DNA from 3 places in the Kitasatospora sp. NBC_00374 genome. Region 1 is predicted to be linked to each of the others. Evidence: riboswitches for the same ligand, from Rfam matches in the RefSeq annotation. Region 1 holds a riboswitch; each other region holds the start of a gene.
The links. Region 1 has a riboswitch for cobalamin ahead of OG871_RS06885 (hypothetical protein). Riboswitches for the same ligand answer to the same signal wherever they lie in the genome.

Region 1 (3,801 bases):
TCATCCGCTCTACTGGCCGTCAACCCGCTGGACGCGGGCTCGCTGCTCGGGGCCTTCGGCGCCCTGGGCATCGCCGTGGTCCTGTTCGCGGAGACCGGCCTGCTGGTCGGATTCTTCCTGCCCGGCGACTCCCTGCTCTTCACCGCCGGCCTCCTCTGTACCACCGGCACCCACAGCGGGCCCCACCTCGACCTGGCCCAGGTCCTGGCCGCATCCGCCGTCGGAGCCCTCGCCGGCGCGCAGGCCGGCTACCTCATCGGGCGACGCGGCGGACGCGCCCTGCTCGCCCGCTCCCGCAACAGACACCTCCACGAAGGCGCCGTACGTGCGGAGGAACTCCTCACCCGCTACGGCCACGGCAGAGCCGTCGTCCTCGCCCGGTTCGTGCCCGTCGTCCGCACCGTCCTCAACCCGCTCGCCGGTGCGCTCGGCGTGAACGCCCGCACCTTCACGCTGTGGCAGGTCGTCGGCGGCCTCGTCTGGACCTTCGGTCTCGTCCTGGCCGGCTACGCGCTCGGCTCGTCGGTACCGAACGTCGACCGCTACCTCCTGCCGATCGTGGGCGCCGTCATCGCGCTCTCGCTGCTGCCGCTCGCGCTGGAAGTGCTGCGCTCCCGCCGTCAGGCCAGGGCGCGATGAGGGCCGCCGGCACCGCGCTCGCCGTCGACGGCCGGCCGATCGACGGCGGTCTGTCCCTGCGGGCCGACCACTGGGTCCAGCACCTGCCCTCGCCGGTCCAGGACGCGATCGCCGCGTTCTCCGCTTACGGCCTGGGGCTGCTGGCCGTCCTGATGGTGTGGGCCTGGTGGCGCGCCCGCGCCGCCGACGGCGCCGCCGACGGCGCCGCCATGGCCCGGGTGCTCGCCGCGCCACTGGTGGTGGTCGTCGTGTTCGCCGCCGACACCGTGCTCAAGGCCCTGCTGCACGAGCCCCGGCCGTGCCAGGTCCTCGACACCGGCCCGACCCTGGAGACCTGTCCCGCCACCGGGGACTGGTCGCTGCCGAGCAACCACACCGTCATCGTGTTCGCCGGTGCCGCCGTGCTGTGGCTGGTCGACCGTCGCATCGGTGCGCTCGCGCTGCTCCTGGCCGTTGCGATGGGAGCGTCCCGGGTGCTGGTCGGCGTCCACTACCCGCACGACGTCGCCCTGGGTGCGCTGGTCGGTGCCGCCGCCGGATACGGGATCGGTGCCCTGGCCGGGCAAGGGCGAGGCCTGGTGGACCGGGCCAGGACCGGAGGCCTGCGCAGGTGGCTGACCGCATGACGGGCCGGCGGTGGCCGAAGCCGTGGAACCCGCCGTCACCTCGCTCGGTACCGGCGTGGTGCGCCACTGGTGGGCCGGCCGCAGCGGCGGCAGCCGCCGTGACACTCCGGGACGGCTCCCGGGCCGGTCGCCGACGGACCGACCGGCGGGCGCCGTGATGTGACGCACGCGGCCTTGACCCGGCCTTTCGGCCGTCGCCATGATGGGCCGTCATGTCGTGACTCCGCCGTTGGCGGAAGTCCGGTCCGAATCCGGCGCTGACCCGCAACGGTAGGCCGCCGACAGCTGTCGGCGGCGAGCCCGAGTACCCGGCGGCGGAGGTGTGTGCACTCCTCCCGTCGTGGTCTGCGGGCCGGAGCTCCGAGGGCTGCCCGGTTTCGCGCGGGCTCCCTCCGGGCCCCTGCGTGCGGGCCCGGAGAGGCTCTCACACCCGCCACCGGCCGCACCGCCAAGGCCGACGCGGGCCTCGGCTGGCTGACCGCCCATCAGAACACCGACGGTGGCTTCGCCGCTGCCGGAGCCACCGCCTCCAACGCCCACAGCACCGGCCTGGCCACCGAGACCCTGCTGTCCACCGGCCGCCTCGGCGCGGGCCTCAAGGGCTGGAGCAGCCTGGTCAAGCTCCAGCAGGGCTGCGCCGCTGACCGGGCCGTCCGCGGCGCGGTCGCCTACGACGCCACCGGCTTCGACCCCGGCACCGGCGCCCGGGCCACCGCGCAGGCCGTCCTCGGCCTGTCCGGCACCCCGCTCGCCACCCTCTCCGCGCACGGTGCCCGCCCCGCCGTGCCCGTCCTCGCCTGCCCGGCGACCACCCGCTGACCCCGTAGGAGCACCCCGATGACCGACACCCGCACTCCGCCCCGGCGGGCCCGCCGCACCCTCGGCTCGATCACCGCCGCCGCGGCGCTGACCGCCGGCCTGCTCGGCGTCTCCGCCGCCCGGGCCCCGCAGGCCCAGGCCGCGGCCTGCACCGGCACCACCGGCGTCACGGTCGTGGTCGACTTCACCGCCGTCGGTGGCGGCATCGAGACCGGCTGCGCACCCGGCGACCCGGCGAGCGGCCTCGCCGCACTCACCGGCGCCGGCTTCTCGTACGCCTTCCACCCGCGGTTCCCCGGCTTCGTCTGCAAGATCAACGCCCTGCCCGCCACCTGCACCAACCCCACCGGCAGCGCCTACTGGTCGTACTGGCACGCCCAGCACGGCGGCGCCTGGTCCTACAGCAACCTCGGTGCGGGCAGCTACAACCCGGCGCCCGGGGACGTCGAGGGCTGGGCCTTCGGCGCCGGAGCGCAGCCGGGCATCACCGCACCATGAATCACCGCGCCCTGACCGGCCGTCCGCAGACCGGTGGCCCGGCCCTCCACGATGGGGCCGGGCCACCGGCGGGTGCACGATGCCGTCAGGCGGCGTGGCTCAGCGGCACAGGGCCGTGTCCACGAGCCTCTCGACGTGTTTCATGGCTGCCTCGTCGGTCGGCTGGGTGGTCACCGCGAGGTTGGCGGCGCGGCCGTCCTCGGTGACACCGCCCCGGGTCTCGTAGCCCGTGATGCTGCCACCGTGGCCCCAGTAGAGGCCGCCGCACGACAGTGGTTTGCTCACGAGCCCCAGTCCGTAGCGGGCACCGTCGCCGAACGTGCTTTCGGCGGGAACGGTGGTGCGCATCTCGGCGAGCTGGGCCGCCGGGAGGAGACGGCCGGCGAGGAGTGCGGTGAAGAACCGGTTGAGGTCGGAGTTGGTGGAGATCAACTGGCCCGCCGCCCAGCCCCAGGAGGGGTCGAGTTCCGTGCCGTCGCGCAGTGGTGCGCCTGCCGATTCCCGGTAGTAGCCCTTGGGGTGGGGCTCCCGGATGGTCGCGTCTCCGGGGGCCGGGAAGTACGTGTGGCGCAGCCCGATGGGTTTGATGATGCGCCGGTTCATCTCCTCGGCGATGGGTCGGCCGGTGACCTTCTGCACGATCAGGCCGGCCAGCACGTAGTTGGTGTTGCTGTACGCCCACTGCGTCCCCGGGGCGAAGTCGGCCGGGTGCCGGAGCGCGAGGTCGAGGAGCTCGTGGGGTTCGTAGTGCCGGACGTCGTCGCCCAGGTACTCGGTGTAGTTGGGAAGTCCGCTGGTCTGCTGCAGGAGTTGACGGACGGTGATGTGGCGTCCGTCGATCCCGTCCCCGCGGACGAGGCCGGGCAGATAGGTGTCGACCGTGGCGTCGAGGCCGATCCTCCCCTCGCCGACCAGTTGCAGTACGACCACGGCGGTGAACGTCTTGGTGTTGCTGCCGATCCGCACCTGGCCGTCGACCGGCACCTTCGCGCCGGTGGCCAGGTCGCCGACCCCCGCGGTGTAGGTACGGGTGCGGCCGGTACGGTCCTTGACGCTCGCCAGCGCGGCGGGCAGGCCGTCGTTGCGCACCAGCGCGTTCAGGCCCCGCCGGACGGTGTCCGGCCCGACGGCGGCGGCCGCCGCGGGCGGCGCCAGGGCACTCATCGTCAGGACGCCGACGGCCAGCGCGACCGCGGCCGGCACGGCCCTGCGCCGGCCG
Region 2 (3,801 bases), 5.2 Mb from region 1:
TGGTGCCCCACAGGGACAGGCCGACCGACGGCGGGTAGGCGCCGTCGTTGTCCGCCCGGTAGCGCTCGATCAGCGAGCCGGCCAGCGCCTGGCCGGTCTCCCAGGCCAGCCGGCTCGGGACGGCCTTCGGGTCGACGGAGTAGAAGTTGCGGCCGGTCGGCAGGACGTTGACCAGGCCGCGCAGCGGCGAACCGGACGGCCCGGCCGGGACGAAGCCGCCGTTCAGCGCGTGCAGCACCGCGTCCAGCTCGTCGGTGGTGGCCGACAGCCGGGGGACCACCTGACGGGCGGCGAAGTCCAGCACCTCGCGGACGGCGTCCGGGTGCCCGGCGGCGACCTTCTCCACCGCCTCGGGGGACCAGTCCTCGGCCTCCATCGCCTCGACCAGGGCGCGGGCCTGCGCCTCGGCGGCGTCGGTGGCGCCGAGCGTCAGCGCGGCCTCGTCCAGGCCGAGCGCCTCGCGCAGGCCGGGCAGCGCGCTGACCCCGCCCCAGATCTGCCGGGCCCGCAGGATGGCCAGCACGATGTTGACCCGGTCGGTGCCGGCCGGGGCCTGGCCGAGCACGTGCAGGCCGTCGCGGATCTGGGCGTCCTTGACCTCGCACAGCCAGCCGTCGACGTGCAGCAGGAAGTCGTCGAAGCCGTCGTCCTCGGGCCGCTCGTCCAGGCCCAGGTCGTGGTCGAGGCGGGCGGCCTGGATCAGCGTCCAGATCTGGGCGCGGATCGCCGGCAGCTTGGCCGGGTCCATCGCCGCGATGTTGGAGTGCTCGTCCAGCAGCTGCTCCAGACGGGCGATGTCGCCGTACGAGTCGGCGCGGGCCATTGGCGGCACCAGGTGGTCGACCAGGGTGGCGTGCGCCCGGCGCTTGGCCTGGGTGCCCTCGCCCGGGTCGTTGACCAGGAACGGGTAGACCAGCGGCAGGTCACCGATCACGGCGTCCGGGCCGCAGTCCGCCGACAGCGCGGCGGTCTTGCCGGGCAGCCACTCCAGGTTGCCGTGCTTGCCGAGGTGCACCACGGCGTCGGCGCCGAAGCCGCCGTCCGACTGCGCGGCGGCGATCCAGCGGTAGGCGGCCAGGTAGTGGTGACTGGGCGGCAGGTCCGGGTCGTGGTAGATGGCGACCGGGTTGGCGCCGAAGCCGCGCGGCGGCTGGATCAGCACCAGCAGGTTCCCGGAGCGGATCGCGGCCAGCACGATGTCGCCGTCCGGGTTCTGCGAGCGGTCCACGTACAGCTCGCCGGGCGGCGGGCCCCAGTGCTCCTCGACCCGGCCGCGCAGGCCCTCCGGCAGGGTGGCGTACCAGCGGCGGTAGTCGGCCGCCGGGATCCGGACCGGGTTGCGGGCGAGCTGGTCCTCGGTCAGCCAGTCCTGGTCGTAGCCGCCGGCCGCGATCAGGGCGTGGATCAGCGCGTCGCCCTCGTGGCTGCCGTCGTCCTCGGTCTGGGTCAGGCCCGGCAGCGCGTCGGGGCCGTCCAGCGGGCCGAGGTCCATGCCCTCCTCGCGCAGCCGGGTGAGCAGCCGGATCGCCGAGGCGGGGGTGTCCAGGCCGACGGCGTTGCCGACCCGGGCGTGCTTGGTCGGGTACGCCGACAGCACCAGCGCCAGGCGGCGCTCGGCGGCCGGGATGTGCCGCAGCCGGGCGTGCCGCACCGCGATGCCGGCCACCCGGGCCGCCCGCTCCGGGTCGGCGGCGTAGACCGTCAGACCGTCCTCGTCCAGCTCCTTGAAGGAGAACGGCACGGTGATCAGACGGCCGTCGAACTCCGGCACGGCGACCTGGGTGGCGGTGTCCAGCGGGGACAGGCCGTCGTCGCTGGCCTCCCAGGCGGCCCGCGACCAGGTCAGGCACAGCGCCTGCAGGATCGGCCGGTCCAGCGCGGCCAGCGCGCCCGCGTCCCAGGCCTCCTCGTCGCCGCCGGCCTGCGCGTCCGCCGGGCGGGTGCCGCCGGCCGCGAGCACGGTGGTGACGATCGCGTCGGCGGTGCCCAGCCGCGCCAGCAGCTCCGGCTCGGCGCCGCGCAGCGAGGAGCAGAACAGCGGCAGCGCCCGGGCGCCCCGGTCCTCGATCGCCCGGCAGAGCGTCTCGACGAAGCCGGTGTTGCCGCTCATGTGGTGCGCGCGGTAGTACAGCACCGCGATCACCGGGCCCTCGGTGGTACGGGCGGTGCGCTCCAGCGGGCCCCACTCGGGCGCGGAGGCCGGCGGCGCGAAGCCGTGGCCGGTCAGCAGCACGGTGTCGGAGAGGAAGGCGCCCAGCTCGGCCAGGTTCGCCGGGCCGCCGTGCGCCAGGTAGGCGTGCGCCTCGGCGGCGATGCCGGCCGGGACGGTGGACAGCTCCATCAGCTGGGCGTCCGGCGCCTGCTCACCGGTCAGCACGATCACCGGGCGCGGGCCGGCCAGCAGCGCGTCCAGGCCCTCCTGCCAGGCGCGGCGGCCGCCGAGCAGCCGGACGACCACCAGGTCGGTGCCCTCGGTCAGCGCGGGAAGGTCCTCGACGGTCAGCCGGGCCGGGTTGCCCAGGCGGTACGGCACCGGGCCCTCGGAGGCGCGGGCGCTGAGCAGGTCGGTGTCGGAGGTCGACAGCAGCAGGATCATGCGAGGGGCCTCCCGGCCTCGTCGGAGAACGGGCGGGCGGCCCAGGACATGCGGCAGCGCACAGGTCAAGCCTTCCTCGGGGTCCGCGCCCCGTGGGGGTTCCCCCCGGCCACGGGCCGAGGGGCTGGTCTGAGAGACGGCAGGAGTTCCTGGCTCCCACGGTGGTGAACCGTGGTCACAGTGGCGGGACCGCACCGGGTTTGCACCGGTTTCCTCCCCTTGCGCCGTCGCTGGCACGGGCGGCCCGCAGGGCCACCCGCGCAGCATCGTACGGGGTGCCGACCGGCTGCGGAGCTGGTCCGGGACTGTGATCTAGGTCCTGTCCGGCGATCTTGTCGGATCAGCCCGCGGCGTCGGGCGCCCGGTTGGGCGTGCGCCCGGATCGTCCTCGTACTGGGTCGTACTTGGGCGATTCGGGCGTGCGTCCAGGCGGGATGCCCGGCGGCGCGGGCCCGGCAGGATCGGCCGGACAGGGCCGATGAGCCCGGGGCACCCGTTCGGACCATCTGTATGCTCGCCGCCATGCCACCCACACCCGCCGCCCCAGCGCCGGGCCCCGCCGTGCCCGACCGGGGGCAGGCCGACGCCTGCCCCGGCGCGCTGCGCCTGCACCGGGCCGACGACGGCGCCCTCGCCCGGGTCAGGGTGCCCGGGGGACTGCTGACCGCCCGTCAGGCCGTCGCGCTGGCCGAGGCCGCCGAGGACCTGGGCGACGGCGAACTGGAGACCACCTCACGGGGCAACGTCCAGCTCCGCGGCCTGGGTTCGGACGCCGGCGCCGAGCTGGGCGCCCGGCTGCGCGCCGCCGGCCTGCTGCCCTCCGACGCGCACGAGCGGGTCCGCAACATCGTCGCCTCGCCGCTCGCCGGCCTCGACGGCCGCGGCCACGCCGACGTCCAGGCCTGGGTGCGCGAGCTCGACGCGAAGCTGTGCGCGGGCGACTGGGCCGTCGGCCTGTCCGGCAAGTTCCTCTTCGCGCTCGACGACGGCCGCGGCGACGCCGCCTCGCTGGACGCCGATGTGACATTGATCGCAAGGCCGGCCGGCACCGCACTGCTGCGCCTCGGACGGGCCGCCACCGCCCGCCCGGTCCCCGCCGGGGAGGCGGTGGACGCGGCACTCGCCGCCGCCCGCGACTTCCTGGCCGCGCTGCGCGCCACCGGCACCCAGGCCTGGCACCTGCGCGAGGCCCCCGACCTGCTCGA
Region 3 (3,801 bases), 3.7 Mb from region 1:
GTCCGCCTCGGCGATCCGCTCCACTCCGTGCGGCACCTCCACCCGGAAGCCCGCGTGGGTGCGCAGCAGGCCGGGGCGGGCCGAGGCGAGCGCGAAGTCGTAGACCGGCAGGCCGTCGTCGGCCCGGTCCAGCCCGAAGATCTCGCAGGCCACGCCCAGTTCGAAGGGGTGGATCTCCTCCAGCACCACGGCCACCACGTTCGTCAGCATGGCTCCAGGATGACGGTGGCAGCATTTCGATGCAAGCAGGCATTTCTGCCACTCGTCCGGCACCGGCCCAGCGGCCAGGCTGAAGGCATGACCTCTTCGATCCTTGCGAACGTGCTCGTCCTGGCCGGCGTGGTCGGGACCTTCGGCCTGCTGGGCCTGCTGGTCGGCCGCGACCTCGACCGCACCGGACGGCACGGCCGGGACAACTGGCACCGGGCCGGCGGGTACCCGGCCGACCCCGGCCTTCCGGACCGCCTGCACGGCACCCTGCCCGCGGCCGCCGGCCCGGCCTTCGGCACACTTGGGGCATGGACCCCGACACCGACCTCGTCATCCGCCGCGCCCGCGAGGAGGAACTCGACGCCGCCGGCGAGCTCACCGTCGAGGTCTACGTCAAGGAGGGCCACAGCAGGCCTGACAGCCCCTACGCCGGGCTCCTCGCGGACGCCCGGCGCCGGGCCGAGGAGGCCGAGCTCCTCGTCGCCGTCGACCCCGCGGACGGCGCCGTGCTCGGCTGCGTGACCTTCGCCGCGGGCGGCAACGCGTGGGCCGACATCGCCGAGCCGCACGAGGGCGAGATCCGGATGCTCGCGGTCGCCCGGGCCGCCCGCGGCCGCGGCGCGGGCACCGCGCTGGTGCGGGCCGCGATGGAGCGCAGCCGGGAACTGGGACTGGCCGGGATGGCCTTCTCCACCCGCCCGCACATGACCGCCGCACACCGCGTCTACGAACGACTCGGGTTCCTGCGGACGCCCGCCCGGGACTGGGAGCCCGCGCCCGGCATCGACGTGATCGTTTATTCGATCACATTCTGACGGACGGTCCGGTGGCTCCACGCAGTCGAGCGACCACGACACGCGGCACTACATCTGGTGCCGCATCCTGAGACCGCCACAACATGTATGCTCGCTCTCGCTGTCGACGCAGGGAAACCCGGTGTGAATCCGGGACTGCCCCGCAACGGTGAGCGGGCTGCCCAGCACCCTGGGCCCGCGAGTCCGAGACCTGCCGACGGTGTGCCACATGGCTTCCCCGCAGATGCCTTGCAGCACCGCAGTACCGTCCGGGCCTCGCGGGTGGGCCGGGGTGGGACCACGCGCGCCTGGTGATTCGGCGTGCCGCTCCCCCCTGCCTGAAGCCGGTCCGGCCGATCTCGTCCGCCGCCGCCACAGGAGAGAGTGCGCCTTGACCGTCGCTGCCTCAGTCGCCCTGCCGTCCCAGGGTTCCTCCCCCAGCCTTCGGCCGGGTGGTGCCCCCAACGCCGCCGAGAGCGACCCCGGTGCCGCGCTGCTCCGGATGCTCACCGACCGCAGCACCGACCTCCCCCAGGTGGACCCCGGCCACGTCGCCGCCGCCGCGCTGCGCGGCCGCCACGCCGGCTCCGACTTCGCGGAGCTGCGCGGGCTGGCCGTGGAGGCCGCCGCGTCGATGATCGCCGAGGACCCCCAGTACTCGAAGCTGGCCGCGCGCCTGCTGGCGCTGGAGATCTCGGACGAGGCCGTCGGTCAGGGCGCCGTGTCGTTCTCCGCCTCGATCGCCGTCGGCCACGCCGAGGGCCTGATCGGCGACACCACGGCCGCCTTCGTGGCCAAGCACGCGGACGCCTTCGACGCGTTGATCGACCAGGGCGGCGACGACCGGTTCGAGTACTTCGGCCTGCGCACCGTGCAGTCCCGCTACCTGCTGCGCCACCCGATCACCCGCAAGGTGATCGAGACCCCGCAGCACTTCCTGCTCCGCGTCGCGGCCGGTCTGGCGGTCGGCGACGGCGAGCAGTCGGTGCGCGAGGTGGCCGAGCTGTACGCGCTGATGAGCGCGCTCTCCTACCTGCCCTCCTCGCCGACCCTGTTCAACTCCGGCACCAAGCACCCGCAGATGTCCAGCTGCTACCTGCTGGACTCGCCGCTGGACAACCTGGACTCGATCTACTCGCGCTACGCGCAGATCGCCCGGCTGTCCAAGCACGCCGGCGGCATCGGCCTCTCCTACAGCCGGATCCGCTCGCGCGGCAGCCTGATCCGCGGCACCAACGGCAAGTCCAACGGCATCGTGCCGTTCCTGCGGACGCTGGACTCCTCGGTCGCCGCCGTCAACCAGGGCGGCCGCCGCAAGGGCGCGGCCTGCGTCTACCTGGAGACCTGGCACGCCGACATCGAGGAGTTCCTGGAGCTCCGCGACAACACCGGCGAAGAGGCCCGCCGCACCCACAACCTCAACCTGGCGCACTGGATCCCGGACGAGTTCATGCGCCGGGTCAACGCCAACGCGGACTGGTCGCTGTTCTCCCCGGCCGACGTACCCGAGCTGGTCGACCTGTGGGGCGCCGACTTCGACGAGGCGTACCTGAAGGCCGAGCAGGCCGGCAAGGCCGTCCGCACCATCCCGGCGCAGACCCTGTACGCCCGGATGATGCGCACCCTGGCGCAGACCGGCAACGGCTGGATGACCTTCAAGGACGCCTCCAACCGCGCCGCCAACCAGACCGCGCTGCCCGGCCGCACGGTGCACTCCTCGAACCTGTGCACCGAGATCATCGAGGTCACCGACGACTCCGAGACCGCGGTCTGCAACCTGGGCTCGGTCAACCTCGGCGCCCACGTGGCCGAGGGCGCCTCCGTCGCCGACCTGGTGAACACCATGGACTGGGACCGGCTGGACGCCACCGTGCGCACCGCCGTGACCTTCCTGGACCGGGTCATCGACATCAACTTCTACCCGACCACCGAGGCCGGGACGTCCAACTCCCGCTGGCGCCCGGTCGGCCTCGGCGTGATGGGCCTGCAGGACGTCTTCTTCCAGCTGCGGATCGACTTCGACTCCGCCGAGGCCAAGCGGCTCTCCACGCTGATCGCCGAGCGCATCATGCTCACCGCCTACGAGCGCTCCAGCGAGCTGGCCGAGGAGTTCGGGCAGCACAGCGCGTACGCGGAGACCCGGGCCGCCCGCGGCCAGCTGCACATCGACCACTTCGACACCGCCCCGCAGTGGACCGAGCGCTGGGACGCGCTGCGCGCCCGGATCGCCACCACCGGCCTGCGCAACTCGCTGCTGCTGGCGATCGCGCCGACCGCGACCATCGCCTCGATCGCCGGTGTCTACGAGTGCATCGAGCCGCAGGTCTCCAACCTGTTCAAGCGCGAGACCCTCTCCGGCGAGTTCCTCCAGGTCAACCCGTACCTGGTGCGCGAGCTCAAGGAGCTCGGCGTCTGGGACCAGCAGACCCGGGACGCGCTGCGCGAGGCCAACGGCTCCGTCCAGGAGCTGAACTGGCTGCCCGCCGGCGTGCGTTCGCTCTACCGCACCGCGTGGGAGCTCCCGCAGCGTGCGCTGATCGACCTGGCCGCCGCCCGGCAGCCGTACATCGACCAGAGCCAGTCGCTGAACCTGTTCATGGCCGCGCCGACCATCGGCAAGCTCAGCTCGATGTACGCGTACGCGTGGAAGGTGGGTCTGAAGACCACCTACTACCTGCGCTCCCGCCCGGCCACCCGGATCGCCCAGGCCGCGTCCGGCGCCGCCCGCACCGCCGTCCCGGTGCCCACCCCGACCCTCTCCCCGGAGGAGGAGGCGGCACTCGCCTGCTCCCTGGAG

Region 2: linked by a shared signal. The riboswitch ahead of cobN (cobaltochelatase subunit CobN) and the one ahead of OG871_RS06885 (hypothetical protein) in region 1 are both predicted to bind cobalamin.
Region 3: linked by a shared signal. The riboswitch ahead of OG871_RS23690 (ribonucleoside-diphosphate reductase subunit alpha) and the one ahead of OG871_RS06885 (hypothetical protein) in region 1 are both predicted to bind cobalamin.

The regions. Positions count from the first base shown of each region.
Region 1 is NZ_CP107964.1:1,519,215-1,523,015, reverse strand. It holds gene OG871_RS06895 (DedA family protein) at 1-639, shown strand, start outside; gene OG871_RS06890 (phosphatase PAP2 family protein) at 636-1,265, shown strand; cobalamin riboswitch at 1,457-1,596, shown strand; gene OG871_RS06885 (hypothetical protein) at 1,590-2,084, shown strand; gene OG871_RS06880 (flagellar hook-length control protein FliK) at 2,103-2,582, shown strand; gene OG871_RS06875 (serine hydrolase domain-containing protein) at 2,682-3,785, opposite strand.
Region 2 is NZ_CP107964.1:6,733,330-6,737,130, forward strand. It holds gene cobN (cobaltochelatase subunit CobN) at 1-2,596, opposite strand, end outside; cobalamin riboswitch at 2,717-2,859, opposite strand; gene OG871_RS30025 (cobalamin biosynthesis protein CobG) at 3,107-3,801, shown strand, end outside.
Region 3 is NZ_CP107964.1:5,258,652-5,262,452, reverse strand. It holds gene OG871_RS23700 (helix-turn-helix domain-containing protein) at 1-210, opposite strand, end outside; gene OG871_RS23695 (GNAT family N-acetyltransferase) at 519-1,025, shown strand; cobalamin riboswitch at 1,096-1,238, shown strand; gene OG871_RS23690 (ribonucleoside-diphosphate reductase subunit alpha) at 1,507-3,801, shown strand, end outside.